Regions from separate parts of the Nonomuraea sp. NPDC052265 genome, predicted to be linked through region 2. Evidence: riboswitches for the same ligand, from Rfam matches in the RefSeq annotation. Region 2 holds a riboswitch; each other region holds the start of a gene.
What was found. A riboswitch is a leader RNA that binds a small molecule or an ion and turns the genes downstream of it on or off. The one in region 2 is predicted to bind cyclic di-AMP.
Positions count from the first base shown of each region.

Region 1 (7,678 bases), on a different contig from region 2:
GGGACGAGGACGTCGGCGCCCGCCCGCGCCATGGCCGTGGCCTGCTCGGGGGTGAACACGTAGGGGGCGGTGAGCAGGTCGCGCTCGGCGGCGAGCTTGATCATCTCGACTTCCAGGTCGAAGCCCATGCCGGTCTCCTCCAGGTTCGCCCGGAAGACGCCGTCGATCAGGCCGACCGTCGGGAAGTTCTGGACGCCGGTGAACCCCACGCGCTTCAGCTCGTCGAGGAAGTGCGGCATCAGCCGGAACGGGTCGGTCCCGCACACCCCGGCCAGCACCGGCGTGTCCCTGACGACCGGCAGGACCTCGCCCGCCATCTCCACGACGATCGCGTTGGCGTCGCCGTACGGCATCAGGCCGGCGAGCGAGCCGCGGCCGGCCATCCGGAACCGCCCGGAGTTGTAGATGATGAGCAGATCGACCCCGCCCGCCTCGGCGGCCTTGGCGGACAACCCGGTGCCGGCGCCGCCGCCGATGATCAGCCGGCCCGCCTCCCGCTGGGCGCGCAGCCTCCGTAGTGCCTCGTCGCGACGCATCAGGCCCCCTTCTCGATCAGTTGGTGCAGCCGGTCGGCGGCCGCCACGGCGAACTCCGCGCTGTTGATGTCCTGGTCGCTCTGCACGACCTCGACGGGGCTGCCCGCGACGGCCGCGAGCACGGCGTCGAAGCAGGCCGCGTCGGCCTGCGGGTCGTGGAACGGGCCGCCCTCGACGTCGACGGCCGAGACGCCGCCGCGCGGCACGAACAGCGTGACCGGCCCGGAGGCGCGGGCCAGCCGCTCGCCGATCGCCCGGCCGATCTCGGCGTTCTCGGCGGTGGTGGTGCGCATGAGCGTCACGGTCGGGTTGTGGACCAGGAGCTGCCGTGACCTGAAGCGTTCCGGCACGGTCTCCATCGGGCCGAAGTTGACCATGTCCACCGCGCCCAGGCTGACGACCTGCGGGACGCCGGCGTTCCCCGCCGCGGTCAGGCGGTCGGGGCCGGCCGACAGGACGCCGCCGACGAGTTCGTCGGCCAGCTCGGTGGTGGTCAGGTCGAGCACCCCGGCGAAGTGGCCGCCCGCCGCCAGCGCCTCCATGGCGCGTCCGCCCGAGCCGGTGGCGTGGAAGACCAGCACCTCGTAGCCCAGGGACTCCAGCCGGGCCCGCGCGGCGTTCACGGCGGGCGTGGTGACGCCGAACATCGTGGCCGCGACCAGCGGTTTGTCCTGGCCGGACGGCTCGGCGCCGGCGTCGTACGAGGCGGCCATCGCGCTGATCGCGGCGGCGGCGTTGGCCAGGATGCGGCGGGAGATGGAGTTGACGCCCGCGACGTCGACGACGCTGTACATGAGCGTCACGTCGGTCTCCCCGACATAGGCGGACACGTCGCCGCTGACCATGGTCGACACCAGCAGTTTGGGCAGGCCGACGGGCAGCGCCCGCATGACCGCGGCGGCGATGGACGAGCCGCCGCTGCCGCCGAGCGCGAGCACGCCGCTCAGGCCGCCGCGGGCGTGCAGGTCCTTGGCGAGGGCCGTGGCTCCGGCCGCCATCGCCGCGAGCGCGGCGCCGCGGTCGCCCGCGCTCCTGAGCCGGTCGAGGTCGGTGCCCGCGGCCCGCGCGACGGCCTCGGCCGGGACGTCGGCGGCCAGCGCGGCGGCGCCCATCACCCCGGTGTCCATGAGGACGACGTCCTGCCCGGCCCGGATGATCAGGTCGCGGACGAGGGCGTACTCCTCCCCCTTGGTGTCGAGGGTGCCCAGCAGCAGAACCGCCATGTCAGACCTCCTACGATCGGCCCCTCGACCTTACCCCGGTGATCTCCGCGCGGGTGTCACCTGCCGGGGGCGGCGCCAGGTGGTACCAGCCGTCGCGGGACATGGCGGCCGGGGTGTGCCCACAGGCCAGGGCGAGGGCCATGACCTCGCGGACCGCGCCGCGCCATCGGGCGGCCGGGGCCGGGGTCCGCGCGGCGGACGGTCAGGGATCCGGCACCACAGCGAGCCGCCGGAACGTGCCGCGTAGGGCCGTCCGCCGGTGCCTTCGGCGGGTTCGACCGGTCACCGGCCATTCGACGGTCAGGTGGTCGGTCTCGTCGCCGCCGTGGACCGGGGCCGTGGGTCACCGGACGCCGAGGACGTCCACGCCGTGCTCGGACAGCGGGCGGGAGCCGAGGACGCGACGCTCGTCCTCCCTGATGGGGACGTCGTTGATGCTGGCCTCCCGCCTGCGCATCAGGCCGGACCCGTCGAACTCCCACTGCTCGTTGCCGTAGCTGCGCCACCACTGGCCGGCGGCGTCGCGGGACTCGTACTGGAAGCGGACGGCGATGCGGTCGCCGGTGAACGCCCAGAGCTCCTTGCGCAGGGCGTAGTCCAGCTCGCGGGCCCACTTGCGGCGCAGGAACGCGGCGATCTCGGCGCGGCCGGTGACGAACTCGCCGCGGTTGCGCCACACGGAGTCCTCGGTGTACGCGAGCGCGACGCGGTCGGGGTCGCGGGTGTTCCAGGCGTCCTCGGCGGCCTGGACCTTGATCCGGGCGGTCTCCTCGGTGAACGGCGGAACAGGCGGGCGTGTCATGCGATGTCCTCTCATACCGAGAGAACGGGCGTTCTCCCGAAGGTGTGCGCTAGCCTAGAGAACGAGCGTTCTCCGCCGCAAGCACCTGGAGGGGTGTCATGGATCACGAGCAGCGGCTGCTGGACGCCGCGGGCGACCTGTTCTACCGCCGCGGCGTGCAGGCGGTCGGCATGGACGAGATCCGGGCCGCGTCCGGGGTCTCGCTGAAGCGGCTCTACCAGTGCTTCCCGTCGAAGGAGGCGCTGGTCGTGGCCTATCTGCGGCGGCGCGACGAGCGCTGGACGTCCTCGCTCACCACGTACGTGGCCGACGCCGGCGACCGCATCCCGGCGGTCTTCGAGTGGCTGGAACGCTGGTTCGCCGAGGACGACTTCCGCGGCTGCGGATTCGCCAACGCCTTCGCCGAACTGGGCGCCGGTTCGGCCGCCGTCCGTACGGCGGTGCGCGAGCACAAGGAGCGCCTGCGCGCCTACCTGCGCTCGCTCGCCGAGAAGGCGGGCGCCGGGGATCCCGGCCTGCTCGCCGAGCAGTTGCTCACCCTGATCGACGGCGCCACCGTGACCGCGATGATCTCCGAGGACACGGGCGCGGCCCGCTCGGCCGCCCACGCCGCCGCCACCCTGGTCGACCGGCACACACACGAAAGAGCGCACCCCCCGCAGGGAGTGCGCTCTTCGCGAGAGGGAGATCAGGCGGCGTACGACGGGTAGCCGTAGCCGACGACCTGGGAGGTCGGGCGGACGCGCTCCTCGACCTTGCCGTTGCCGGTGTTGCCCTCGATCGTGGAGATCGTGCCGTCGCCGTTGTCCTTGACGACGAACCCGACGTGCTGGATGCCGCTCAGGCTCTTGCTGCCGCTCCAGGAGAAGAACACCACGGCTCCGGGCTTGGCCTCGGCGCCCCAGCGGCCGTTGGCGGCGAACCACTTGGCGTGGGAGACGGTGTAGGCGTCCCAGCCGACCTGCGGGCGGGCGCCGGTCTGCTCACCGACCCAGGAGACGAACATCGAGCACCAGGGGGCGTTCAGGTACATGGCCCGGTTGCCGCCGTCACGCGCGGCGGTCTCGGCGGCGCGCTGCGAGTCGGCGTACCACTTCTGGAACTTGGTGCCGCCGCCGTTGGCGTCCTCGGAGGTGCCGACCTGGGCGCGGGCGGCGGCCAGGACCTGGGCGGCGGTGACGTTCACCTTGCCCTTGGCGCTCTCGCCGGCGGCGTTCTTGTAGCCGACGGTGGCGACCTGCGGCTGGGCGACGTCCGACCGAGCGACGTTCGGCTGGGCGACGGCCACACCGGCGACCTTGGCGGTCTGGGCGGCGGTGTGGGCGGTGGCGTGGGTGGCGTCGGCGTTCACTGCCGCGTGCGTGCCGAGCACGCCGACGACGGCGGTCGCGCCGATGGCGATCTTGGCGAGGTCGAGCTTGCAGGCACGGTGAAGACGGTGCTTGGCCATGAGGGATTACTCCTTGTGCTTCCGTGCCGCTTGCCGGGTTAGCTGACGGGTTCGGGCGGGAAGCTGCCCTACGGCACCGTGGTGCCGATTCACCCCAATGGACGCATGGGTCCCCGGTTCCGCGCACAGGCGGATTCAGCGGTCTATGGTCAGGCAAAGGGCTGACGCATCGTCTTCCCGGGCCCAGGAAAGGGCCTGAAGGTATATGTGCGACGCCCGGACGCGGTGTATCCGCATCGACTCTGTACAACACGGGTCCCGCCAGGGTAATTCCCTGGCAATGACATCCCTACCTGGGACGACTCCCCGTTCGGCTGTGTACAACCAAGCTACCCGGTGAGTAATTCCCAGGCAAATGGAAGCCATTGTTTCGACGGTGCGTAGGAGAAACGCTACGCACCGCGAAGAAACGTTTCAGGCCACGTGCGCCTTTATCGCCACGCTCGTGAGGGCCAGCAACAATTCCAGATCGGGCTCGGCGTCGACCTGCACGGCGACCCAGGCGCGGTCGCGGCAGGCGTGGACCTGGTCGCACGCCCGCAGATGGGGCTCCAGGCGGCCGATGGCGGGGGCGGTGAGCCGTACGTGGATCTCGTCCCGGCCCGCCAGGCGCAGGATCTCGGTTCCGTGTACGGCGAAGGCGATCTGTCGCCCGGTGCCGCTGACGTTCAGCGACGGCCAGGACCGTAACTCCGCGACCGCGCGGACCACGTACGGCCCGCGTCGCGTGGGCGTCCGCCGCCAGGCGGAGATTCCTGCCACGCTCCAATGCTGGGCCACGACTCAGCCCGCCGTCAGCCCCCGTTCCTGAACCGTTATCCCCTCGTGAACGGGCGCGCCCCGGGTCTGACCGGCACGATTACGGACGCCTGACCGATACGTATTGACGCTCCACCAGGCAGCGGTTACCGTCGATTCATAACTTAAAGGAAACTTTCCTAATAGTTTCTCCAGAAGTCTCCCATCCCACTCCCCACACACCCCCCAAACGGATGTCGGAGCGACATGAAACACACCATCCTGAGCAAGGTCCTGGCAGGAGTGGCGGCACTGGCCCTGCCCCTGACCGCGGCCGTGGCCGCCCCACCGATCGCCTCCGCCGGCACGGTGGCCTTCGCGGCGGCCTGGGCCCCGTGGACCGCCTACACGGCGGGCACGGTCGTCACCTACAACGGCGTTGACTACGTCTGCGTCCAGGCGCACACCTCCCAGCCCGGCTGGGAGCCGCCGAACGTGGCGGCGCTGTGGAAGGTCTCCGGCGGCGGCGGCGACACCACCGCGCCGTCGGTGCCGGGCAACCTGCGCTCGACCGGCGTCACGAACACGAGCGTGGCCCTGGCCTGGGACGCCTCCACCGACAACGTGGCCGTCACCGGCTACGAGGTCTACCGCGGCGGCACCCTCGTCACCACCGTCACGGGCACCACGTACAACGACACGGGCCTGACCGCCGGCACGGCCTACAGCTACACCGTGCGCGCGCGTGACGCGGCCGGCAACCGCTCGGCCAACAGCAACCAGATCAGCGCGACCACCACGGGCGGCGGTGGCGGCGACGACAAGACCCCGCCCTCGGTGCCCGGCAACCTGCGCTCGACCGGCGTCAGCAACAACAGCGTCTCGCTGGCCTGGAACGCCTCCACCGACAACGTGGCCGTCACCGGCTACGAGGTCTACCGCGGCGGCACCCTCGTCACCACCGTCACGGGCACCTCGCACACCGACACCGGCCTCAGCGCCAACACCGCCTACAGCTACACCGTGCGCGCGCGTGACGCCGCCGGCAACCGCTCGTCCGACAGCAACCAGATCACCGCGACCACCACGGGCGGCGGCGGTGGCGGCGGCAACAAGGTGCTGGGCTACTTCGTCCAGTGGGGCGTCTACCAGCGCGGCTACCACGTCAAGAACATCGACACCAGCGGCTCGGCGGCCAAGCTGACCCACATCAACTACGCGTTCGGCAACGTGCAGAACGGGCAGTGCACGATCGGCGACAGCTACGCCGACTACGACCGCTTCTACCAGGCGGGCGAGAGCGTGGACGGCGTCGCCGACACCTGGGACAACGGCGCGCTGCGCGGCAGCTTCAACCAGTTGCGCAAGCTCAAGAAGAAGTACCCCAACCTGAAGGTGCTCTTCTCCTTCGGCGGCTGGACCTGGTCCGGCGGCTTCGGCCAGGCGGCGCAGAACCCGACGGCCTTCGCCGACTCCTGCTACAAGCTGGTGGAGGACCCCCGCTGGGCCGACGTCTTCGACGGCATCGACATCGACTGGGAGTACCCGAACGCCTGCGGCCTGACCTGTGACACCAGCGGCGCGGCGGCGTTCAAGAACGTCATGTCGGCGCTGCGCTCGCGCTTCGGCGCGAACAACCTGGTCACCGCGGCCATCACCGCCGACGGCAACGACGGCGGCAAGATCGACGCGGCCGACTACGGCGGCGCCGCCCAGTACGTCGACTGGTACAACGTCATGACGTACGACTTCTTCGGCGGCTGGGACGCGCAGGGCCCGACCGCCCCGCACTCGCCGCTCACCACCTGGGACAAGATCCCGATCCCCGGCTTCTACACCGACAACGCCATCCAGAAGCTCAAGAGCAAGGGCGTCCCGGCGAGCAAGCTGCTGCTCGGCATCGGCTTCTACGGCCGCGGCTGGACCGGCGTGACCCAGGCCGCGCCCGGCGGCACGGCGACGGGCCCGGCGCCCGGCACGTACGAGCAGGGCATCGAGGACTACAAGGTCATCAAGACCCGCTGCCCGTCCACCGGCACGGTCGCGGGCACGGCCTACGCCTACTGCGGCAACCAGTGGTGGAGCTACGACACGCCGAGCACGATCGGCGGCAAGATGAGCTACTCGAAGAACCAGGGCCTCGGCGGCGCGTTCTTCTGGGAGCTCAGCGGTGACACCACCAACGCCGAACTCCTCACGGCCATGAAGAACGGCCTGGGATAAGTTCGCACGTCAGGGCCGGTCCCGGGTTTCGGGGCCGGCCCTTCGCCGTGTCCGGCGCGCCGCAGGACCGAACGTGGACGCCTTGGGAGAAGCTGGTCACCGGGGGTGAACGACGATTCTCTGGGGTGGCGGGCTCAGGCGGCCCTTCTTCACGACGCCGGTGTTCGTGGTCGGCCTGATCGGGATCACGGTGCTGGTGGTCGGGCTGGACCGGTTCACCGGCGGGGGCGCGGAGCTCGTGCCGGTGCTGATCTTCCTGCCGGCGATCGTCTCGGGGCTCGGCACGGTGTGGCAGACGGCGATCGCGTCGTTGTGGGTGCTGCTGGTGGTGTCGGGCTCGGTCGCCTATCTGGGGGGCAACGTGCGGACGAACCTGGAGGTCTCCGGCTTCACCGCGGCGTTCGGGCTGATGAGCGTGGTCGGGGCGAGCTACCGGATCCAGCGCGAGGAGGAGGTGCGCCGGCTGCGCTCGGCGGCCGCGGCGTTGCAGCGGCAGCTCGTCAGGCCGCTGCCGCTGCGCTCGCTCGACGTCGTCGTGGACGGCCTCTACCAGCCCATCGAGGAGGACACGATGGTGGGCGGCGACATGTACGAGGTGGCGCCGTCGCCGTACGGGACCCGGGTCATGATCGCCGACGTGCAGGGCAAGGGGCTGCCCGCGATCGGCGCCGCGCTGGCCGTGCTGGGCGCCTTCCGGGAGGCGGCC
Region 1 is NZ_JBIUBJ010000007.1:226,253-233,930, reverse strand. It holds gene ACIHAD_RS22960 (phosphoenolpyruvate hydrolase family protein) at 1-536, opposite strand, end outside; gene ACIHAD_RS22955 (Tm-1-like ATP-binding domain-containing protein) at 536-1,759, opposite strand; gene ACIHAD_RS22950 (DUF1348 family protein) at 2,103-2,561, opposite strand; gene ACIHAD_RS22945 (TetR/AcrR family transcriptional regulator) at 2,660-3,271, shown strand; gene ACIHAD_RS22940 (CHAP domain-containing protein) at 3,250-4,011, opposite strand; cyclic di-AMP (ydaO/yuaA leader) riboswitch at 4,025-4,162, opposite strand; gene ACIHAD_RS22935 (luciferase family protein) at 4,426-4,773, opposite strand; gene ACIHAD_RS22930 (glycosyl hydrolase family 18 protein) at 5,017-6,972, shown strand; gene ACIHAD_RS22925 (PP2C family protein-serine/threonine phosphatase) at 7,133-7,678, shown strand, end outside.
Region 1: another riboswitch for cyclic di-AMP. It lies ahead of ACIHAD_RS22940 (CHAP domain-containing protein); the one in region 2 lies ahead of ACIHAD_RS40075 (coiled-coil domain-containing protein).

Region 2 (7,678 bases):
GCCGATGGCGGTGGCCAGGTCGCGGATGGTCATGGGGCCGGTCTCGACCAGGGCGCGGACGACGGGTGAGTAGCGGGGGCGATAGTCGGGGAGCCCGAGGTCGGCGTACAGCTGGGCGATCGCGCCGTCGGTGCGCTCCTGGAAGGCCCGCATCAGGGTGCCGAGACTCTGGATCACGCAGATATATTAGCGCTTATGTATTCTTCGATCGAGCCCCATGAGCAGGGCATGCTGGACGTGGGTGACGGAAACCTCGTCTACTGGGAGGTCAGCGGAAATCCGGACGGCAAGCCGGCGCTGATCGTGCACGGCGGGCCGGGCGGGGGCGCGTCGCCGGGGTGGCGGCGGTATCACGACCCCGAGGCGTACCGGATCGTCGTCTTCCATCAGCGTGGCTGCGGGAAGAGCACGCCTGACGCCGGGGAACCGGGAACCGACCTGTCGGTCAACACCACGGCGCACCTCGTCGCCGACATGGAGCGGCTGCGGGAGCATCTCGGGATCGAGCGGTGGCAGCTCGTGGGGGCGTCCTGGGGGTCGACGCTGTCGCTGGCCTACGCCGAGCGGCATCCGGAGCGGGTGAGCGAGGTGATCCTGTTCGCGGTCACGGCCGGGCGGGACTGGGAGATCGAGTGGATCACGCGGGACGTCGGGCGGATCTTCCCCCACGAGTGGGCGCGGTTCCGCGACTTCCTGCCGGAGGAGGATCGGGGCGGGAACCTGGCGGCGGGGTACGCGAAGGCGCTGGCCGACCCTGAGCGGCGGGAGCGGGCGGCGATCGAGTGGTGTGCGTGGGAGGACACGCATGTGAGCCTTGACCCGCAGTTCCAGCCAAGTCCGAAATTTCAGGATCCGGTGTTTCGGATGACCTTCGCTCGGCTGGTGACGCATTACTGGGGGAACGGGTGCTTCCTTGGGGGGAGGGACCTCGTTCGGGAGGCCGCCGCGCGCCTGGCGGGGGTGCCCGGGGTGCTCATCCACGGGAAGTTCGATGTCAGCGGGCCCCTGGAGACGGCCTGGGAGCTGCACCAGGCCTGGCCCGGGAGTGAGCTGCACGTGGTGGGGGAGGGGCACGGCGGTCTGGAGATGATCGACTTGCTGACCGCCGCGACGGACAGGTTCCGGAACTGACCCCGAACGCAGAAATACGGGCGCAGGAAGCCGGTTCCGTCCTGAACACCTCCTCGCGTCAGATGCGACGTGCTCACCTCTGACGCGAGGTCCCGTCCGGCGGACCCCGGAACCGGCTTCTAGTTCATCGAGATGTGCACGTGGTCGTAGTGGTTCTCGGTGACGCTGCCGCGGTCGGACATCGCGCGCCAGCCCGAGCCCTGGTTGATGCGCTGCTTCCAGATCACGTACTTGACGCCGAGCTTGGCCTTGTTCTTCAGCGCCCAGGCGGCCAGGCGGTCGCCGAGGGCGTTGTTGGCGGCGCCCGGCATGGTGCCCCCCGTACTCATCATGAAGTCGCAGGCCCGGCCGAGCGGGTGCTCGCCGCTGGAGCCGGACCGGAAGCAGCCCACCTCGTACGGCAGCGAGAAGTTCTTCTGCACCTGCGCGCGCATCAGCCGGGTGCGCGGCGTGATGTTGTCCGAGCCGGACGGCAGTTCGGGCGCCCAGCTCCCGTCGGACTTCTTGCCCGGACCGAACGGCACGAGGTCCTGGAGCTTCTTCTTGATGTCGTCGATGACGTCCTGGGCGTCGTCGCGCTGCTCGGCCACCTCCGCCGTGCCCGCCTTGAGCTCGGCCGCGAGCGCGGCGGCGGCCGCGGCGGCCTTCTTCTGGTCGTCGCGGGCCCTGGCCACGCTGTCGACGACCGCCTGCTGCTCGGCGGTGAGCTGTTCGAGCATGGCCGCGCCGTTGCCGTCCGGGGTCAGCATGAAGCCCGGCAGGGAGGCGTCGCCGCTCTGGTAGCGCATCCGGGCGATCTCGGCGACCCGCTGCTCGGCCGTGGCCACCGCCTGCTCGGCGGTGGTGAGCCGCTGCTGTGCCGCGGTGGCGGCCTGCTGGGCCTTGGCCAGCTCGACCCGCTTGAGGTTGTACGTCTCGATGAGCTTGTCCACCTTGCCGTTGAGCTGCTTGAGCTGGGCCCGCAGCTCGGCCTCGGACGGCTTGGGCGCGGCCGAGGCGGCGGCCGGATGGACGAGCAGGGCGGTGGCGGCGATGAGACCGATGGCAAGACTCGCGGGGGACGAAGCCGCCACGTGGTTGTTCCTCTCCCTCTGCCGGCCGGGTTAGCTGACGGGTTCGGGCACGGGAGCAGTCCCTACCACTTGCGCGGATTCACCCCGGATGCGATGGGTCCCCGGCTCCCGGGCAACACGCCCGGGATTAGGCGTACAGCGACCGTTATGGCCGATGTGTAACGGGATATTAGTGGTAGATCACGAGTCATGCGACTTTAAGGAGAAATCAATTAGTGATCGATTCGTGATCGCAGCATGCGTGCCGCCTCCTCCGGCAGCACGTCGTTGACGAAGGCGCCCATGGCCGACTCCGAGCCCGCCAGGTACTTCAGCTTCCCGGGCGCCCGCCTGATGCTGAACAGCTCCAGGTGCAGGTAGGCCAGCTCGCGGCCGTACCGCACCGGCGCCTGGTGCCAGGCCGAGATGTACGGCATCGCCACCCCGAACAGCGCGTCCAGCGCCCGCAGCACCGAGGTGTACAGCGGCGCGAACGCGGCCCGCTCCTCCTCCGACAGCGCCGCCAGGTCGGGCACCTGCCGGTGCGGATACACGTGCACCTCGAACGGCCAGCGCGCGGCGGCCGGCACGAACGCCGTCCACAGCTTGTTGGAGGCCACCACCCGCGTGCCGGCGGCCCGCTCGGCGGCCAGCACGTCGGCGAACAGGTTGCCGCCCGGGTGCCGGGAGGCGGCTCCGAGCTGGAGCTTCGTGCGCGGGGTCACGTAGGGGTAGGCGTAGATCTGCCCGTGCGGGTGCGGGAGCGTGATGCCGATCTCCTCGCCCCTGTTCTCGAAGCAGAACACCTGCTCGACGCCCTCCATGCCGGACAGCTCGGCCGTGCGGTCGGCCCACGCCTCCATGACCAGCCTGACCTGGGCGTTGGAGAGCTTGGAGAAGGAGGAGGAGTGGTCGGAGGTGAAGCACACCACCTCACACCGCCCGACCCCCGGACGTACATCACTCAATCCGCCGACGTCACCGTAAGTCCCAAAATTTCCGGAGAAAGAGGGGAAGCGGTTCTCGAACACCACCACGTCATAGTCGTGAGCCGGGATCTCCGACGCCCGCGTGTCGGACGACGGGCACAACGGGCACTCGTCGGCCGGCGGCAGGAACGTACGCGTCTGCCGATGACCGGCGATCGCGATCCACTCCTCGGTCAGCGGGTCGTAGCGCAGCTCGGAGGCCACCGGCCGAGGGTCGAGCGGACGCCGGTCGATCGCGCTCCGGTCGGCGTCGTCGCGCCGGTCGAAGTAGATCAGCTCTCGGCCGTCTGCCAGGTGGGTGATGGTGCGCTTCAAGGCGTGCCCTCCGCGATGATCAGTTCTCCGGCCCGTTCGGCCAGCTCGGTGCGTGCTTCCTCGGGCAACCCCGCGTCGCTGATGACCACGTCGGCCTCCGTCAGCTCGGCGATCGTGCTGATGCCGACCGTGTTCCACTTGGTGTGGTCGGCGGGGACCACCAGCCGGTGCGCCGCGGCCACCAGCTCCCTGTCGGTCTCGGACTCCAGCAGGTTCGGCGTGGTGAACCCGGCGCGCAGGCTCATGCCGTGCACCCCGAGGAAGAGCGTGTCCACGTGCAGCCGGCGGATCGCCGCCACCGCCACGGGGCCGACGAGCGCGTCGGAGGGCGTGCGCACGCCGCCGGTCAGCACGACCGTGCGGTCGGCGCGCGGGTTGCGGTGGAAGACCTCGGCGACGGGGATCGAGTTGGTGATCACGGTCAGCTCGGGGACGGCGACCAGATGGTGGGCCAGCGCCCACGTGGTGGTGCCGGCGGAGAGCGCCACGGCGGTTCCCGGCCGTACGAAGGTGGCCGCGTGCCGCGCGATGGCCTCCTTCTCCTGCTGCTGGCGGGCGGACTTGGCGGTGAAGCCAGGCTCCTCGGTCGAGCCGGGGCCGAGGGCCGTCGCGCCGCCGTGGACCTTCTCCAGCAGCCCGCGTTCGGCCAGCACCTCAAGGTCGCGGCGTATCGTCATGTCGGAGACGCCGAGCTCGCGCACGAGGTCGGCCACCCGGACGCCGCCGCTGCTGCGTACGCGTTCCAGGATCGTCTGCTGACGCTGCTGTGCGAGCACGCCCACCCCTTCCAACAGATTCCACCAAATTATGACACGAGTTTGTTGAGGAATGTTAGGTCACGGCGTATCGCTTGTGTTGACTACCGGGCAGGGGAGACCTTGAAGGTCACGATCCCGACCGCCGGAGGTGAGCCCATGGCGAAACGCGCACGCAAGGGCAGGGGGCGCAAGAAGAAGAAGGCGAACCACAGGAAGCGCCCGAACGCGAACTGAACACGGGTGGCCGCGGATCCCGCGGCCACCCGTGTCGTCTCAGCCGGGCAGCTCGGTGAGCGCCTGGTCGAGGCGTTCCTGCGGGAGCGTGTAGTCCTCCAGCTCGCCGGCCAGGTGGCGGTCGTAGGCGGCCAGGTCGAAGTGGCCGTGCCCGCACAGCGCGGTGAGGATCACCTTCTCCTCGCCGCTCTCCTTGCAGCGCAGCGCCTCGGCGATGGTCTCGGCCAGCGCGTGCGTGGGCTCGGGGGCAGGGACGATGCCCTCCGTCCGCGCGAAGCGCACGCCCGCCTCGAAGCACTCGCTCTGGGTACGGGTCACCGCCTCGAACAGCCCCAGTTCGTACATGTGGGACAGCAGCGGCGCCATGCCGTGATAGCGCAGGCCGCCGGCGTGGATCGGGTCCGGGACGAAGGAATGCCCGAGCGTGTGCATCTTGAGCAGCGGCGTCAGCCCGGCGGTGTCGCCGAAGTCGTAGGCGTAGACGCCGCGGGTGAACGACGGGCAGGCGGCCGGCTCGACGGCGCGGAACTGCGTGCCGATCCGTCCGGCCAGCTTCTCGCGGAGGAAGGGGAAGGCGAGGCCGGCGAAGTTGGAGCCGCCGCCGGTGCAGCCGATGACCAGGTCGGGCAGCTCGGGCAGTTGTGCCAGGGCCTCCTCGCCGATCACGGTCTGGTGCATGAGGACGTGACTGAGCACCGAGCCCAGCGCGTACCGGGCCTCGGGGTTCGCGGCGGCCACCTCGACCGCCTCGCTGATGGCCAGCCCCAGGCTGCCGGGGGAGTCGGGATCGTCGGCCAGCGCCTTGCTGCCCGCGCCGGTGACGGGGGAGGGGCTGGGGTGGACGGTGGCGCCGTACACGTGCATGAGCGAGCGCCGGTACGGCTTCTGGTCGTAGGAGGCGCGAACCATCCAGATCCGGCACTCGATGCCGAACTGGGCGCAGGCGAACGCCAGGGCCGACCCCCACTGTCCCGCGCCGGTCTCCGTGGTCAGCAGCTGCACGCCTTCCTTGGCGTTGTAGTACGCCTGCGGCACGGCGGTGTTCGCCTTGTGCGACCCGGCCGGCGAGACGCCTTCGTACTTGTAGTAGATGCGGGCTGGCGTGTCGAGGGCCTTCTCCAGCCGGTGCGCTCTGATCAGCGGTGTGGGCCGCCACAGCCGGTAGACGTCGATGACCTCGCGTGGGATGGGGACGTAGCGGTCGCCGCTGACCTCCTGCGCGATGAGTTCCATGGGGAACAGCGGCGCGAGGTCGTCCGGCCCGACGGGACGGCGGGTGCCGGGGTGGAGCGGCGGCGGAGGCGGCACGGGAAGATCGGGAACGATGTTGTACCAGTTGCCAGGGATCACCGTTTCAGTTTGAGCCGCGCTTCCGAGCCGTCAAGGGTCTGGACGCGGACACGTTCCTTCTTTACCTTGGTTGAAACAGTTCACAGGAGGAGCGGATGAAAATCGATGCGGTCGTGTTCGACATCGGCGGTGTCCTTGAGCTCACGCCGTCCCTGGACGTGACGGCCAGGTGGGAGGAGAGGCTCGGTCTGCCCGCCGGCCACATCGACGCGCACCTGGAGCCGACCTGGCTGGCCGGGGCGGTCGGAGAGGTGACGGAGGAGCAGGCCGGCGCGGAGGTGGCGAAGCTGCTCGGCGCGGACGCCGAGGCGTTCATGGCCGACGTCTGGACGGAGTACCTCGGCAGCCCCAACACCGGCCTCATGGCGTACCTGGGCGCCCTGCGTCCCCGCTACCGCACGGGTCTGGTGAGCAACAGCTACGTCGGAGCCAGGGAACGCGAACAGGCCGCGTACGGCTACGCCGACCTGGTGGACCACATCGTCTACTCGCACGAGGCGGGGGTGTGCAAACCGGACCCGCGCATCTACCTGCTGGCCTGCGACGCCCTCGGCGCCGATCCCGCCGCCACGGTGTTCCTCGACGACCACGAGCCGTACGTCGAGGGGGCCCGCGCGGCCGGCCTGCACGCCGTGCGCTTCACGTCCAACGCCCAGGCCGTCGCAGAGCTGGACGCCCTGCTGGGACTCAGCCGTCCGTCAGCACCGCCGGACGGTCCGGGTGGTCGGCCCTGACCACCACGTCGGCGGTCCGCTGCGGGCGTGCCTCGCGTTCGTACCGCTCGTAGGCCGGCAGCCGCCACCGCTCGTCCTCCGGGGTGCGCCGCGCCAGCGCCCCCGCCGACAGCCACACGTGCACGCTCAGCTCGAACGGCAGCCCGCGTCCCAGCAGGAGCGTCCCGTCCACGAGCACCACCCCGCCCGGCGCCAGCTCCCGGTACGGCAGCCGGTAGGCCCGATCGATCGCGCTGTCCCACAACGCCGGCAGCACCCGCCCGGAGCCACCAGGCTCCAGCGGTTCGAGCACCTCGCGCAGCAGCCCCTTGACGTCGAGCCAGTCCTCGTAGAAGACGTCGGGATCGGTCCGGCCGTGCTCCAGCCGGAGCGAGGCCGGCCGCAGGAAGTCGCCGGCCGACACCCGCAGCACGGGCCGCCCCCGCAGCCGCAGGGGCGCGACCAGCTCGTCGGCCAGCGCGCCGGGCCCCGCCACGGGCGCCCCGTCGACGGCCACCCGCACCCAGGAGTCCCTGGGCCGCGCGGCGACGAGCTCGGCCAGCTCCTCGACGAGCGCCTCCCGGGAGATCGGTCGTGCACGCATCGACGCCAGACTACGCCCGGAAGATCACAAGAACCCGAACCGGGCTCCACCTCAGCCACTGACTACCTGGAGGCAGAACCGTCATCGCGATCACCCCGGGACGGGCTTCCACAGAACAACTTCCAGAGCTGAATGCTCATCACGACGAACAGGGCAACCCCGCCGAGCAGAATCGCGAGGACGAAGAGCACGAACGGATCGAAGATCACCGCACCTCCTGTCGCCACGCCGATCATAAGCGACCTGAGATTCGGACTCCGGCGAGCACCGGTTCGCGATCCCGCTGGGCGCAGATGCCCGTACCGGTCCCGAGGCCGCGCATCTCGTCATTCCCGAGGACGCCGCGGACGGCGGGCGGCACGGCATGTGGATCTGGTGAACGCCACGCCCTGAGCAGATGCTCCCCATCGTGAGGGTGGTCCGCTCTCCGGCGGAGATCAACGGGGGGAAGCTCCGAGCCAGCTCCAGATGGAAGGACTTTCGTCGGCCTGAGGTGACATGCCCCGTCGCTCCGGGTTCAGCCGGATCTGGA
Region 2 is NZ_JBIUBJ010000022.1:10,335-18,012, reverse strand. It holds gene ACIHAD_RS40085 (MarR family winged helix-turn-helix transcriptional regulator) at 1-177, opposite strand, end outside; gene pip (prolyl aminopeptidase) at 196-1,131, shown strand; gene ACIHAD_RS40075 (coiled-coil domain-containing protein) at 1,251-2,204, opposite strand; cyclic di-AMP (ydaO/yuaA leader) riboswitch at 2,210-2,348, opposite strand; gene galT (galactose-1-phosphate uridylyltransferase) at 2,417-3,487, opposite strand; gene ACIHAD_RS40065 (DeoR/GlpR family DNA-binding transcription regulator) at 3,484-4,263, opposite strand; gene ACIHAD_RS40060 (50S ribosomal protein bL37) at 4,402-4,479, shown strand; gene ACIHAD_RS40055 (TrpB-like pyridoxal phosphate-dependent enzyme) at 4,519-5,829, opposite strand; gene ACIHAD_RS40050 (HAD family hydrolase) at 5,925-6,563, shown strand; gene ACIHAD_RS40045 (uridine kinase) at 6,517-7,146, opposite strand; gene ACIHAD_RS40040 (hypothetical protein) at 7,209-7,355, opposite strand.

Region 3 (7,678 bases), on a different contig from region 2:
TACGCCTCGCTGCGGCCGTACGAGGAGACGGCCCGGCTCGGCTACTTCTCGCTGCCCGAGCACCTCACGCTGGACTACTACGCCAAGGCGTGGAGCCAGGCCGAGCTGCCCCACTACTACCTGAACACGCTGATCATCGTCGTCCCCGGGCTGCTGGTCACGCTGTTGCTGGCCTCGTTCACGGCGTTCGCCGTCGCGCGGGTGCGCGTCCCCGGGCGCAAGGTGCTGCTGATCGTGTTCACCGCCGGGAACCTGCTGCCGCCGCAGGTGCTCATCACCCCGCTCTACACCCTCTACACGCTGGTGCCGCTGCCCGCCTGGCTGTCGGACTCCCAGTCGCTCTACGACTCCTACCTCGGGCTGATCCTCGTCCACGTGGCGTTCCAGTTCGGCTTCTGCGTCTTCGTCATCGCCAACTTCATGCGGACGATCCCGGAGGAGATCACCGAGGCGGCGCTCGTGGACGGCGCGAGCGTGTGGAAGCGCTACTGGCGGCTCACGCTGCCGCTGTGCAGGCCGGTGCTGGCTGCGCTGGCCACCCTGGAGTTCACCTGGATGTACAACGACTTCCTGTGGGCGCTGGTGCTGATGTCCTCGGGCGACAAGCTGCCGGTGACCTCGGCGCTGAACAACCTGCGCGGCCAGTTCTTCACCGACTACAACCTGCTGGCGGCCGGGTCCGTGCTGGTGGCGCTGCCCACGCTGGTCGTCTTCCAGCTCCTGCACAAGCAGTTCGTCGCCGGGCTCACGCTGGGCTCGACCAAGGGTTAGAGGAGGGCGTGGAAGCGGGTGGCGACCTGGTCCCACGTCCACTCGCGGGTGATCCAGTCGCGGCCGCACGCGCCCATCTTGCGGGCCCGCGCGGGGTCGGCGAGCAGGTCGACGACGGCCTGGGCGACGTCCGCGACGTCCTCGCCGTCCACCACCAGGCCGGTCTCCCCCGGCCGTACGGCGTCCGGCGCGCCGCCGGAGTTGCCCGCGACCACCGGCAGGCCGGTCGCCGACGCCTCCAGGAAGACGATCCCGAGGCCCTCGACGTCCACGCCGTTCCAGCGGGTGCGGCAGGGCATGGCGAAGACGTCCGCCGCCGCGTAGTAGCCGGGCAGGCTCGCGGCGGGGACCGTACCGGTGAACCTGATCGACTCGCGCCCGCCCGCCATGCGCTCCAGCCGCGACCGGTACGGGCCGCCGCCCACCAGCAGCAGCACCGCGCCCGGCACCGCGCGCAGCACCCGGGGCCAGGCCCGGATGAGCTGGTCCTGGCCCTTGCGCGGGACCAGCCTGGACACGCAGGCCACCACCGGACGGCCGTCGAGGCCCAGCGCCGCCTTGGCCGCCCGCGGATGGAACTGGTCGACGTCGACGCCGGGCGCCAGGCGTACGAGCTTGTGCGGGGGGATCGCCGCCGCCAGACGCTCGCGCGTGTAGTCGCCCAGGTAGGTGACCACGTCGGCGTGCGCGCCGATCCTGCGCAGCACCGAGCGGAAGCCCGGCGCGCCCGCCCACGACGCCTCGTGGCCGTGGGTGAGCATCACCACCCGCCGCGCGCCCGCCGCGCGCAGGCGCGGCGCGAGCAGGCCGAGCGGCGCGGCCGCGCCGAAGACGACGGTCTCGGCGCGGTGCTCGGCCACCAGCCCGGCCGCCGTGCGCGCGACGGCCGGAGTGGGCAGCATCAGCCGCGTCGGGTGCCGCACGACCCGGTACGGCTGACGCCGGTCGAACTCCTCGCACCCCGGCCAGTCGGGGGCGTAGACCGCCACCCCCGGCGTGCGGAGCGCGAGTCCGTGCACGAACGACTGGATGCCGCCCGGTCTGGGCGGGAAGTCGTTCGTCACGAAGACGACGTTGGTCACGGTTCGGGGACGCCGTTCAGTCTCGCCCACGACCGGGCCAGGGCGTTGCGCTCGGGGCTGGAGGGATGGGAGGCATAGAGCACATATTCCACCGCATCCGGCGACAAGTCGGAAATGTTGGTTATGGCCAGGCGTTTCTGCATCGCGATGAACGTGGCCGGATCCCGGGTGAGGTCGAGGGCGTGCACGTCGGCCCGCGCCTCCACGTGCCGCGTGATCAGGTTCTGGGCCGGGTCGGAGACCAGCGAGGCCAGGGTCATCAGGCCCATGAGCACGCCGACCGCGCGCGGGTCGGCGACCGAGGCGATCCCCGTACGCCGCCGCAGCGGGCCGACCAGCAGGAACAGGCCGATCGCCCCGAACCCGGCCAGCAGGCCGCCGAGCAGCGTGCCGTCGAGCACGTCGGCGTGCTTGGCGTGACCCAGCTCGTGCGCGACCACCAGCTCGACCTCCGACTCCGGGGCCTTGAGCAGCGTGTCGTAGACGACGATCCGGCGCGTGGCCCCGAAGCCCGACACGTACGCGTTGAGCGCCGTGGTGCGCCGCGAGGCGTCGGCGACCAGCACGTCCTTGACCGGGACGCCGTCCCGCTCGGCCATGGCCAGCAGCTCCGACCGCAACGAGCCCTGCGGCATGGAGGTGAAGTCGTTGAACAGCGGCTCGAACACCACCGGGTAGACGTACGACACGCCCAGGGTGAGCGCGAACGCGCCCACGGCGGCCGGGATCCACCACTGGCGCACCTTGCGCGCCAGCGCCACCAGGGCGAGCAGCATGACGGCCAGCAGCAGCACGCTGATGCCGGTGTTCTTGAGCCGGTCGGCGGTCCAGCCCGCCCAGTCCTGGGTGGACAGGCCGTAGTCGCGCAGGATCGTCTCGAACCACATGCCGAGCGGCCACCGCAGCGCCTCGGTGATCGCGGTGAGCACCACCACGCCGAGCACCACCCGCACCCACCACGGGCCCCTGAGCACCCCCAGCACCTTCGCCGCGAACGGCGTCAGGACCAGCAGCCCGGCGAACAGGACCGTGATGCCGAGCGAGATGTAGCCGGGCAGGGTGGTGGCCGCGTCGAACGCCTGCGCCCTGGCGATCTGGGCGGCGCTGAAGTCGCGGGCGGGGTCGGGGGTGACGGCCGGCGCGGCGGCGGCCAGGACCCGCCAGGGGGTGGTGAACGCGGCCACGGCCAGGATCACGCCCCCGACCAGGGCCAGGGCGGCCCCGGCGGCGCGCCTGGAGCGGGACTCGGCGCGTTGCCGTTCTCGTGCGATGAGGTGCTCCGCCGTTCCTACCAGGTTGCCGGTTCCGGGATGGGGGTCGGCGTTGTCGGAATGGGCGGCGGCGCCGTCTGCTTGGCCCTGTCCGCGCTTCTCGCCCTTGCCGCCTTTACCGGCCTTGCCCTTACCGCGGCCTTTGCCGCCCTTCCTGGGGACGTCCCTGATCTCGGGGAGGCCGTTCGTGCTCTCGGCGGGGTCGTTCGTGATCTCGGCGGGGTCGTTCGTGATTGTGGATGGCTCCTCGGCATTCTTCGCCTGGCCGTCCGCGCCTTTGGTGGCCCTCTTCGGGCGCTGGGCGTCGTCGGCCGGGGGGCCGGCGTGCTTGGCGTGGGGGCGGTCGTCGGGGGTGGAGGGATGGGGGTGGCGGGGGTCCTCGGTGTCGGGGTCGGCGTCCGCGTCGGGGCGGACGTCCGGACGGGCGTCGGGGGCGTCCGGGTCGTCCGGGTCGTCGGGGTGCCCCGAGTGTTCGGGGGGCTCGACGGTCCCTTCCGGCCCGGCGCCGGAGGGTCCAGTGCTGGAGGACCCGGCGCCGGAGGACCCGGCGCCGGGAGGTTCGTCGTTGCCGGAGGGGGGCGGGGGGCCGTCGTCGCCGGGGCGCCTGCCTTCGCCGCCCCTGATGGCCACACCCCCACCGTGCCCGGTCTCGACCGCCGTGCCGGGCTCGTCGGCCCCTCTGGCGACCGCTCCTGCGGGCTCGTCCCCCTCCCGGGGCGGGTCGTTCCGCTCGCTCATCTGCCTCCCCTTCACGCGAGCTGCTCTCGTACGTACTCGCGCCACCGTGCCGCCAGTGTCTCGGCGGTGAGCCCCACGGAGGCGAGCGCCTGATCGACGCCGGCCACGCGGGCATCACGGTAGAGCCGTACCAGGGTCCCGTCACCGAACCGGTCTGCGAGGAAGCGACACGCCATCCAGGCCTCCTGGTACGCCCGCGCGAGCCGTCCGGGATCGGCGGCCGTAGGGGCGAAAGCCGCAGGTCCGGGCAACTCGCTCGGCAGCCTGCCGGCCCGTACTTCGGCGGCGAGCTCGGCGGCGGCCGTCCTGATGGGGAGCCCGGCGTCGCGGTAGGCCACGTAGTCGGCGAATCCCTCGTAGAGCCAGACGGGCAGCCGGTCGGTGCCCGCGGCGACGTGGGTGAGTTCATGGGTGAGGACGACGTCACGTCCGGTGGGGGTGAGCCGCGCGAAGGAGCCGGGCACGACGATCACCCTGGCGCCGTCGGCCACCGCGGCCAGCCCGTCCAGCGGGCCCGTGCCCGCCAGCGTGGCCGCCTCGGCGTCGGTGTCCGGTACGACGACCACCGCGCGTACCGGCCGGCCGAGCACCTCGGACACCCGCCGTCCGGCGAGGTCGGCGCGGCGGGCGAGATCGGCGAGCACGCCGGGCTCGGCGCGATGCCCCACGACCACGGACCGTCCGCCGCGGGCCACCTGACCGCCGTCGCCCCACGACCCCCGCGCCCCGGCGGGCAGGACGGTGTCGGGCGGCGCGTCGGCGACCACGAGAACCGCCGCCAGCAGCAGGACGGGCAGGAGCAGACGCGGACCGCGGAGGAACGGACGCACCTGCGAGGACACGGCCCGATGCTAGTCGGCCCGGAGGCCCTCACGACCCCTTCACCAGGGCCGGGCATGCGCCGCCTTCACAAGGCCGGACCTGTTCATGACGCCGGACATGTTCCCGACGCCGGACATGTTCCCGAGGCGGACATGTTCCCGAGGCCGGACATGCGACAGGCCCCGGCCCGGACCGGGGAGGGTCCGGGCGGGGCCTGTTGTCACGCGCCGGGACGCACCGCGCCGACGAACGACGACTTCCGCCATCCGCCCAGTTTGTCGATGCGCACCCGTTCGCCGGTCCTCGGCGAATGGATCATCTTGCCGTGGCCGACGTACATGCCGACGTGGCCCAGCCCGTTGAAGAACACCAGGTCGCCCGGCTTGAGATGGCGCCAGGAGACCTTGTGCCTGATGCGGGCGAACTGGCTGCTCGCCACGCGCGGGAGTCGCACCCCGGCCTTCTTCCAGGCGTACTGGACGAGTCCGGAGCAGTCGAACGAACCAGGACCCGTGGCCCCGTACCGGTACGGGTCGCCGATCTGGTGCTTGGCGACGACGACGGCCCTGCGGGCCTTCGACGTCTGCCGAGCGGCTCTCGCCGCCTTCGCCGACCTGGCGCTCTTCGCCGACTTGGCCGACTTGGCAGTGGCCGCCTTGGCGGTGCTGGACACCGCGGTGAGCCTGACGGCCGATTCGCTAACCGTCTGCGCCCCGGCCGGCACGGCATGGAGGACCGCACCTCCGGCCGTCACGGTCATCGTGAGTGCGACGCCCCTCAGGGCAAGACGGGACAGACGGGGGTTGTGCAGAGAGGTAGACAGGATTTCTCCTTGTGTCTTCCACGAACGCCTACCGGGTTAGCTGACGGATTCGGGCCTGGAAGTCGCCCTACAGCGCGCTAAGCGCTGATTCACCCCTGATCCCGGGGGATGACGGGATCTTTGGGTCCCCGGCTCCGTGCCTCCTGGCTGCACGGACTCGGCAGGTCGCCACCCGATCGATGTGTCTCAATGGGGATATCGGCGGCGACCGACGGATTTTTATCTTGTCCACATCGGGGGTTCCGATGTCGGGTCGCGGCTCGCATGGCTTGCTGACCGCGACGCCAGAAACTACGCCGAAGGGTCAAGATTTGGCAAAAGGGGAGTCAGGTTGTAAAGATCAGATAAAGGTGGAAGTAAGGAGCGAAACCCCTGCTGGAGCGGAGGGCGTCGTTACCTGAATGTGACCCTTCTCACACTTCCCGCCACACCCGGTTGTCAGGACCCTTTCACCCCTTTCGTCCCCTTCATCCCCCCACCCTGACAACGCCCGAACACGACCGGACAGCGACTGCGGACGACCGACTTCCGGACATGCCGCCCCCGCTCCCGAAAGCAGCCGGGCTCGACATGGCTCCCACGCGAGAGGAACAAGGTCGGCCGCTTGGGGCGGCGTACAAGGCGCTCCGACCCCCGTGGCCGAGGACGCGGACGGAGCGGGCTGGGAGGCGACGGCGGGTCCTCGACACGGGTGATGGCGGAGAGGCGCGAGGCTGTGGACAGCCGGTCTGAGGCTCGGGCCTGGGCGGCGGGGAGAGTGGAGGCGAGGCCAGGCGGCCCGGGACAGGGCGGCATGGGAGTGGGCCGCTATGGGGAGTGGCTCCCGTGCGGCCGGACGGCAGGGGACGCGCTGAGGACACCCGTACGGCCCGTTGTGGCTCTCATTTCCACCCTGACGGCCAGGAGGGCGGACGGTGGGCCGGGTGCTGGAACGGGAGCCTGGACGTGCCTCGGGGTGCTCGACTTGGGCCGGAGGTGGGGACCGTCCTACTGCGGCCGTCGCACTGGCCATCCTGCTGGGGCCGCCCCACTGGGGTTGGTAGTGGGGCGGGATTCACAAGGGTGGGGAGGGGCGTCAGGGGCGGATGGCGCCGACGAGGGAGCGGCCGTAGTCGGCGAGGCGGACGACCTTGACGACGTCGCCCGTCTGCGGCGCATGCACGATCTTGCCCCCGCCCGCGTAGATGCTGACGTGCCCGAGCCCCTCGCTGAAGATCAGGTCCCCCGGCTGGAGGTTCTTGATGTCCACCTTGCGGCCGGCGCCCCAGGCCCACTGCTGCCACGTCGTACGCGGCAACGAGACGCCGGCCGCACGCCAGGCGGCCTGGGTCAGTCCTGAGCAGTCGTAGCCACGTGGGCCCGTGCCGCCGTAGATGTACGGCTTGCCGACCTGGGCGAAGGCGAAGCGCAGGACGGCGGCCGCGCTGCCCGAGGCGGGCCCGGTGTACTTGATGCCGGTGCTGTTGGGGTTGCCCGGGTTGTACGCCCCCAGCTTGTCCAGGAGCTTCTTCTGCTGGCCGACCAGCTTCAGGACCTCGGCGCGCTCCTTCTGGACGGCGTCCCGCTCCTTGTCGGCGTCCGCGAGGGCGGCCTCGGCGTTGTCGCGCTCGGCCTTGAGCCCCTTGTTCTCGCGGTCGAAGGCGGCCAGCTTCTCCAGCCGCTCGCGCGAGAGCTGCCCTGCCATGGCCAGCCCGGCCAGCAGGTTCTCGGGGGCGTCGGCGCCGACCATGCCGGGCAGCGACGCGACGTCCCCGCCCATCTTGTACGAGTCCACCGCCACCCTGATGATCTCGGCCCGCAGGTCGGCGACCGTCTGCAGCTTCTGCTTGTAGCGGTCGTTCAGCCTGGTGTAGGCGCTCTTGGCCTTCTTGTACTCCTCGGTCGCCGTGTTGTACCGGTCGACGACCTTGTCGGCCTTGTCGTTGAGCTTCTCCAGCTTGGCCTTGGCCTGCTTGAGAGTGGGCTTGGGATCAGCGAGCGCCGCACCCATCGGGACCGTCATCAGTCCGATCGCGAGACCCGCGGCCACCGTCACCCGGCCAAACCTCACAGCGTCGCCTCCCAGGGATTACACCTGGGGCGAAATAGTACAGAAGTGGCGGGCGGGGTCTTGCCAAAAGTGCTAATTCGTAACTTATGCACGGCCCAACCGGCGCAGCAGCAAAGCCGAC
Region 3 is NZ_JBIUBJ010000003.1:182,482-190,159, reverse strand. It holds gene ACIHAD_RS10340 (carbohydrate ABC transporter permease) at 1-771, shown strand, start outside; gene ACIHAD_RS10335 (glycosyltransferase family 4 protein) at 768-1,853, opposite strand; gene ACIHAD_RS10330 (M48 family metallopeptidase) at 1,850-3,862, opposite strand; gene ACIHAD_RS10325 (hypothetical protein) at 3,874-4,704, opposite strand; gene ACIHAD_RS10320 (C40 family peptidase) at 4,905-5,357, opposite strand; cyclic di-AMP (ydaO/yuaA leader) riboswitch at 5,518-5,680, opposite strand; gene ACIHAD_RS10315 (NlpC/P60 family protein) at 6,583-7,509, opposite strand; gene ACIHAD_RS10310 (NYN domain-containing protein) at 7,642-7,678, opposite strand, start outside.
Region 3: another riboswitch for cyclic di-AMP. It lies ahead of ACIHAD_RS10320 (C40 family peptidase); the one in region 2 lies ahead of ACIHAD_RS40075 (coiled-coil domain-containing protein).

Region 4 (7,678 bases), on a different contig from region 2:
GACGATCGTGCTCTACGCGCTGTTCCGGTGGGGTTCGGGGCGAGAGGCCGCGGCCGGGATGGCGGCCGGACTCGTCGCGGTCGGCCTGTCGCTGGTCGCCGGACGCATGGCGCCCGGCGACATCGTCCCGGCGCTCGGCGTGCTGGTCGCGACCGTAGGGCTGGGCAGCGCCTTCCGGTACCGGGCCGGCGCGCGGCTGCGCGAGCTCGACCAGGTCAAGCTGCTCGAACGCGAACAGCTCGCCCGCGACCTGCACGACACCGTCGCCCACCACGTCTCGGCCATGGCCATCCGCGCCCAGGCGGGCCTGGCCACCGCCGCCTCCGAGCCGGGCGCGGCCACCGACGCGCTACGGGTGATCGAGGCGGAGGCGTCGCGCACGCTCGCCGAGATGCGGGCCATGGTACGGGTGCTGCGCAGGAACGAGCCGGCGGAACTGGCTCCGGGCCGCCACCTCGACGACCTGCGGCAGCTCGCCGGACGCCCGCGCGTCGGCCCGGCGGTCGAGGTGGAGATCGCGGAAGGGCTCGGCCATCTGCCGCCGTCGGCCGGCGCCGCGCTCTACCGGATCGCCCAGGAGTCGATCACCAACGCCCGGCGGCACGCCCGCCACGCCACCCACATCACCGTCCGCGTCACGGCCGACGACGCCTCCGTACGCCTGACCGTGAGCGACGACGGCGACCGCGCCGGCGGCGTCGCCGCCCCCGGATACGGTCTCATCGGCATGATCGAACGCGCCGCCCTGCTCGGCGGCACCTGCGAGGCGGGCCCCAACCCCAACCGTGGCTGGACGGTCACCGCCGTCCTCCCCAAGGAGGCCGCATGAGTGCCGTGAGCGACCGGCTGGAGGCCGGGGTCATCCGGGTGCTCGTCGCCGACGACCAGGAGATCGCCCGTACCGGGCTCAGGATGATCCTCGACGCCCAGCCCGGCATCGAGGTCGTCGGCGAGGCCGGCGACGGCAGGCGGGCCGTCGAGCTGGCCCGCCGCCTGCGCCCCGACGTGTGCCTGTTCGACATCCGCATGCCCGGCCTCGACGGCATCTCGGCCACCCGGGAGCTGGCCGGACCCGACGTCGCCGACCCCATGGCGGTGGTCGTGATCACCACGTTCGACCTCGACGAGTACGTCTACGCCGCCCTCCGCGCCGGAGCCAGGGGCTTCCTGCTCAAGGACGCCGGTCCCGCGCTGCTCGCCCAGGCGGTGACCGCGGCGGCCGGCGGCGAGGCGCTCATCGCCCCGAGCGTGACCGCGCGTCTGCTGGCCGCCTTCGCGGGGGCCGGGCGTACCGAGGCGCCCGCGCAGCCGGTCGAGGCGCTCACCGGCCGCGAGGAGGAGATCCTGCGCGCCGTGGCCCGCGGCCGGACCAACAGCGAGATCGCTGCCGAGCTGCACATCTCGCTCAGCACGGTCAAGAGCCACGTCGCGAGCCTGATGACCAAGCTCGGCGTGCGCAACCGCGTCGAGATCGCCATGTGGGCCTACGAGACCGACCGCGTACGCACCTGACCCCGGCGGACGATCGTCTCGGCCACCGCCAGGTTGATCACCCAGCCCGCGCCGACGAGCAGCGCCCGGCCCAGCTCACCGGGCGGCCCGAAGGCGGCCGGCCCGAACGCCAGGGTGAACGCCTGCGTGCCCGCGCCGAGCCCGATCGCGTACCCGCGCGTCATCCAGGCGCGATGCCGGGCCACGTCGCGCCGCCGGATCGCGGCCAGGCCGAGCACGAGGCAGGCGGCCATGGCCGTCCCGAACAGCAGCCGGAACGCGGCCAGCAGCGCGCCGTCGCCCGCGGGAAGGTCGGAGAAGAGCGTCAGCCACAGCCCCGACAGCGCCGCGACCAGCCCGCTCGCCACCAGCACCCGCCCCGCCGCGCGATGCCACCCCGGCCGCCCGGCCCGGAACCCGGCCTGGAACTGGAACGCGCCGAGGACGCAGAACACCAGCGACGCCGGGATGTGCAGCAGCACCGGCAGGGGCATGGCGAAGAACCGCGCGTTGTCCGCCGTGACGGCGGCGCCGGAGGCCAGCTCGGTCACCCGGAGGGCGCCGGCGACCAGGGGGACGACGCTGAGCGTGAGCAGCCCGGCGGGTGCGATCCATCTCATGCCTGAGAGCGTGACCGGCGCGGCCCTGCCGGGTCATCGCGCGGACGGCCCCTCCCGGGTCGCACCATCGGCGGGACGGGCCGTCGTCCTTTCGGCCATCGAGCCGTCGCCTTTCGACCGTTGAGCATCCGCGCAGGTCGCGCCCACACTGGCGGCACGTCCACGAGGGAGGAAACGATGAAGGCCTACGTCCTGCGCACGTTCGGCTCGCCCGACCAGCTCGTCCTGACCGACGTCGAGCGGCCCGTGCCGCGCGACGACGAGGTGCTGGTCCGGGTGCGGGCCACGTCCGTGCAGCCCTATGACTGGCACTTCATGCGGGGAGAGCCGTACCTGGCCCGGGTCATGGGCGGCGGGGTCGGGTTGCGCCGGCCCAGGATCGCCGTCCTCGGGGCCGATGTGGCGGGGGAGGTCGAGGCGGCGGGCAAGGACGTCACGCTGTTCCGCCCCGGCGACGAGGTGTACGCGATGTCCCTTCAGGGCGGCTTCGGCGAGTACGTCTGCCTGCGGCAGAGCGAGGTGGCGCCCAAGCCGGAGTGTCTGTCGTTCGAGCAGGCGGCGGCGGTGCCGATGGCGGCCAACACCGCGCTCATCGCGCTGCGCGACGAGGGACGCGTCCAGCCGGGCCACAAGGTGCTGGTCAACGGCGCGTCCGGCGGTGTGGGCACGTTCGCCGTGCAGCTGGCCAAGGCGATGGGGGCCCACGTCACCGGCGTGTGCAGCGGGCGGAACGCGGACCTGGTCCGCTCGCTCGGCGCGGACGACGTCATCGACCACACCAAGGAGGACTTCGCGGCGTCGGACCGGCGCTTCGACGTCCTCCTCGACGTCGCGGGCGGCCGCCGGCTGTCGGACTGCCGCCGCGCGCTGACCAGGAAGGGCACGTACGTGCTGGTCGGCGGGCCGGCCGGCCGCTGGGTGCAGCCGGCCGGCCACATGTTCGCCGCGCTCGCGTCGGCGCCCTTCGTCCCGCAGCGGATCGTCAGGGCGGACGTGGTCCGCTGCGGGAGCAACAGGGCGAACCTGCTGACGCTGACCGGGATGGTCGAGCGGGGGGAGGTCACCCCGGTCATCGACAGGACCTTCCCGTTCGGCGAGATCCCGGCGGCCGTCCGCTACCAGGAGGAGGGACACGCCCCGGGGAAGGTCGTCGTCACAGGGTCGCGGTGAGCATGGCGGGGGCGGGGGCCTTGCGGAGCTTGGCGTAGTCCGCCCAGCGCTTGACGCCCTTGGGGTCGGGGCGTACCGCGCCGACGAAGGCCTGCCTGCGCCACTGCGACAGGCGTTCCTCCTTCACCACGTCGCCGGTGTGGGGGGAGTGGACCATGTAGCCGGGCTTGGAGATCATGCCGACGTGGCCGAGGCCGCTGAAGAACACCAGGTCGCCTGGTTCGAGGTCCTTCCAGGCGATCTTCTTGGAGAAGGCGCCGTACTGCTCCGCGGCGGTTCTGGGGAGCTCGATGCCGGCGTCCTCGTAGGCCCGGAGCATGAGGCCCGAGCAGTCGTAGCCCCGTTCGCTGGCGCCGCCCCACACGTACGGGGTGCCGCGCTTGTCCATGGCGTATTCGAGGGCGACCTTCCAGGCCGGTTTCGGCACGTGCCGTTCCTGGACCTGTTTCACCTGGGGGCCGGTGAGGGTGATGGCGGGGGAGGGGTCGGCGGGAGCTGCGGGCGCGAGACCTGCGCCGCCCGCTGCCACCGCCAGGAGAATGGCGATGCTAGACAGGGGACTGTCCTTCCACGTGGCCGGCCGGGTTAGCTGACGGGCTCGGGCCTGGAAGTAGCCCTACGGCGGTGCTTCCTGGAGGGAGAGCGGTGCCGATTCGCCCCGGGGGGAGAGATGGGTCCCCGGCTCCACGCAGCGGCTGCGTGGATTAGGCTCGTCGGACTCTAACGAAACGGTCAAAAGGTCGCAATCCCCCCAAAACGGATTGTCCGGAGGTTGAGATGATGTGTTCGTCAGCCGAGACGAGCCGGTAAGGTACCGCCCATGGAGTCGCGTAACATCCGCCTGGCCGTCATCCCTGGGGATGGCATCGGCGCCGAGGTCGTAGCCGAAGGGCTCAAGGCCCTGGAGGCCGTGGGCACGAAGATCGAGCCCACCCACTACGACCTGGGCGCAGCCCGCTACCACCGCACGGGCGAGACGCTGCCCGACGCGGTGCTCGAAGAGCTGCGCGGCTACGACGCGATCCTGCTCGGCGCCGTGGGCGACCCCAGCGTGCCGCCGGGCATCCTGGAGCGCGACCTGCTGCTCAAGCTCCGGTTCGAGTTCGACCACTACGTCAACCTGCGTCCGGTCAAGCTGTTCCCGGGCGTCGAGACCGCGCTGGCCGGCGCCACCGCCGAGCACATCGACATGGTCGTCGTCCGCGAGGGCACCGAGGGCCTCTACGCCGGCACCGGCGGCGTCGTGCGGCGCGGCACGCCGCACGAGATCGCCACCCAGGAGTCGCTGAACACCGCCCACGGCGTCGAGCGCGTCGTGCGCTACGCCTTCCAGAAGGCTCGGTCGCGGCCCCGCAAGAAGCTCACGCTCGTCCACAAGACGAACGTGCTCACCTTCGCCGGCGACCTCTGGCAGCGCACGGTCAACCGCGTGGCCGAGGAGTTCCCCGACGTCACCACCGACTACGGCCACATCGACGCGGCCTCGATGTTCTTCGTCACCCAGCCCGAGCGCTTCGACGTGATCGTCACCGACAACCTGTTCGGCGACATCATCACCGACCTCGGCGCCGCGATCGCCGGCGGCATCGGCCTGGCGGCCAGCGGCAACATCAACCCCGAGCGCACCTCGCCGAGCATGTTCGAGCCGGTGCACGGCAGCGCGCCCGACATCGCCGGTCAGGGCAAGGCCGACCCGACCGCCACCATCCTGTCCGTGGGCATGCTCCTCGACCACCTCGGCCTGCACGCCGAGGCCGCCAAGGTCGAGCAGGCCGTGGCCGCCGACATCGCCGAGCGCGTCACCGGCCGCGCCGGCCGCACGACCAGCGAGATCGGCGACGACATCTCCGCGCGAGTATCCGGCTAGGACCGTCTAGCCCCGTACGCGCCTGGCGGTCCCGGAGAGGGCTGCCAGGCGCTTTTTGCGTCCAGAGGGACCGAACCATCCCAACTGCCTCTTGCCATCCCAAATGGCAAGACAATAGGAAGTACGAATACTGCTCGTGGGCAGTAGCTTTCAGAATCGCAGATTCGCAGAGAGAAGGACCGTCGTCATGACCATCGCTCAGAAGCTCAGCTTCGACGTGCAGCATTCCGACCACGCTCGCACCGCGGCCGAGCGGGAGCAGGTACTGGCGAACCCCGGATTCGGGCAGGTCTTCACCGACCACATGATCTCGATCGACTACACCGAGGGCGAGGGGTGGCACGACGCCCGGCTCCTGCCGTACGGGCCGCTCTCGCTCGACCCCGCGACCTCGGTGTTCCACTATGCGCAGGAGCTGTTCGAGGGACTGAAGGCGTACCGGCAGATCGCCGGCTCGATCGTGACGTTCCGCCCGTACGCCAACGCCGCCCGCTTCAACCGCTCGGCCGAGCGCATGGCCATGCCGGAGCTGCCGGAGGAGGCGTTCGTGGAGTCGCTGGCGCTCCTGGTCTCGGCCGACAAGGAGTGGGTGCCCACCACCGAGGGCCACAGCCTCTACCTGCGCCCGTTCATGTTCGCCACGCAGCCCGGACTCGGCGTCAACTACCCGTCCAAGACCTACAAGTACATGGTCATCGCCTCGCCGGCGGGCTCGTACTTCACCGGCGGCATCAAGCCCGTCTCGGTGTGGCTGTCGACCGAGTACACGCGCGCCGCGCCCGGCGGCACCGGCTTCGCCAAGTGCGGCGGCAACTACGCCGCCGCCTTCGTCGCCCAGCGCCAGGCCGTCGAGAACGGCTGCGACCAGGTCGTCTGGCTCGACGCCCACAAGCACGAGTACGTCGAGGAGATGGGCGGGATGAACCTGTTCTTCGTCTTCGGCAACAAGCTCGTCACCCCGGCGCTCACCGGCACCCTGCTGCCCGGCATCACCCGGGAGTCGATCCTGGAGATGGCCGACGACCTCGGCCTGGAGACCGAGGAGCGGCTGATCTCGGTGGACGAGTGGGAGTCCGCCTGCGCCGCAGGCGAGCTGACCGAGGTGTTCGCGTGCGGCACCGCCGCCGTGGTGACCCCCGTGGGCTCGGTCAGGGGCGCCGACCGCTCCTGGACCATCGCCGACGGCACCCCGGGCCCGGTGACCATGCGGGTGCGCGAGGAGCTCGTCGGCATCCAGTACGGCGCCCGCCCCGACACCCGCGACTGGATTCACAAGATCGTCTAGTGCCCCGCCAGGGGGCCGGCGTTCAGGCGCCGGCCTCCGTCAGGGCCGCGGTGTCGACGTTGACGTTCCACGGCTCGGGCAGGAACACCGGCTCGCCCAGGGAGACCACGTTCTCGCTGCGGTAACGCGTCCCGCCGGGCCCGCCGTACAGCGTCACCAGCCGCTGGAACGGGTCGATCACCAGGTAGAGCGGCACCCCGCCGCGCGCGTAACCGCCGGTCTTGACGAAGTGCACGTCGTACGTCGTGGCCACCGAGACGACGTCGACGAGCAGGATCGTCGAGGCGCCGTGGACGGCGTGCTCCTCGTGCAGGCGCGGCCGGTGGGGGACCACGGCCAGGTCGGGCACGTAGAGGTCGTGGCCGGGCCCCAGGTAGACGGAGATGTTCGGCCAGATCTCCCAGCCCCGGCCGGCCATCGCGGCGGCGAGCTGGAACAACGTCCTGGACAGGATCATGTTGTGCTGCCAGGTGCCCGGTTCGTTCACCACGATCCGGCCCTGGACCGTCTCGATGCGGAACTGGGGGAAGAGTTCGCGCACGATGCGGTAGCGCTCTTCGAGGGGCCTGACCATGCCGCCGTCCTCATGTTTTCCGGGGGTCTCCTGAGGATCACTCAGAGTAATGGCGGCACGGTTCCGGCGTCCCGTGATCTAGTGGTTCTTCCTGATCATCGTGATCCCGTCGGCGACCGGCAGCATGACCACGCTCACCCGCGGGTCCTCGATCACCAGGTCGTTGAACTCGCGGATCTGCACCGTCGTCGTCTCCGCGTGCGCCGGGTCGGCCACGTGCCCGCTGCGCAGGGTGTTGTCGGCCAGCAGCAGGCCGCCCGGCCGCAGCCGCTCGACCAGCAACTCGTAGTAACCGGGGTAGTTGTCCTTGTCGGCGTCGAGGAAGGCCAGATCGACGGGCTCGTCGAAGGCGGCCAGCGTCTCCAGGGCGGGCCCGAGGGTCAGCGAGACGCGGTCGGCCACGCCCGCCTTCTCCCAGTAGCGCCGGGCGATCGAGGTCCACTCCTCGCTGACGTCGAAGCAGTGCAGCCGCCCGCCGGACAGCCCCCGCGCGATGCAGATCGAGGAGTAGCCGGTGAACGTGCCCACCTCGACCGCCACGGCCGGGGCCGCGAGCTGGGTGAGCATGGTCAGGAACCGGCCCTGGTCGGCGGAGATCTGCATGCCGGCGCGGTCGCCCGTCGCCTCGGCGGTCTCCCGCGCCAGCTCCTCCAGCAGGGAGTCGGGCGGGG
Region 4 is NZ_JBIUBJ010000005.1:219,195-226,872, forward strand. It holds gene ACIHAD_RS17915 (sensor histidine kinase) at 1-829, shown strand, start outside; gene ACIHAD_RS17920 (response regulator) at 826-1,512, shown strand; gene ACIHAD_RS17925 (DUF2306 domain-containing protein) at 1,485-2,111, opposite strand; gene ACIHAD_RS17930 (NAD(P)-dependent alcohol dehydrogenase) at 2,289-3,281, shown strand; gene ACIHAD_RS17935 (C40 family peptidase) at 3,265-3,810, opposite strand; cyclic di-AMP (ydaO/yuaA leader) riboswitch at 3,841-4,002, opposite strand; gene ACIHAD_RS17940 (3-isopropylmalate dehydrogenase) at 4,102-5,148, shown strand; gene ACIHAD_RS17945 (branched-chain amino acid aminotransferase) at 5,336-6,433, shown strand; gene ACIHAD_RS17950 (Uma2 family endonuclease) at 6,456-7,007, opposite strand; gene ACIHAD_RS17955 (O-methyltransferase) at 7,086-7,678, opposite strand, start outside.
Region 4: another riboswitch for cyclic di-AMP. It lies ahead of ACIHAD_RS17935 (C40 family peptidase); the one in region 2 lies ahead of ACIHAD_RS40075 (coiled-coil domain-containing protein).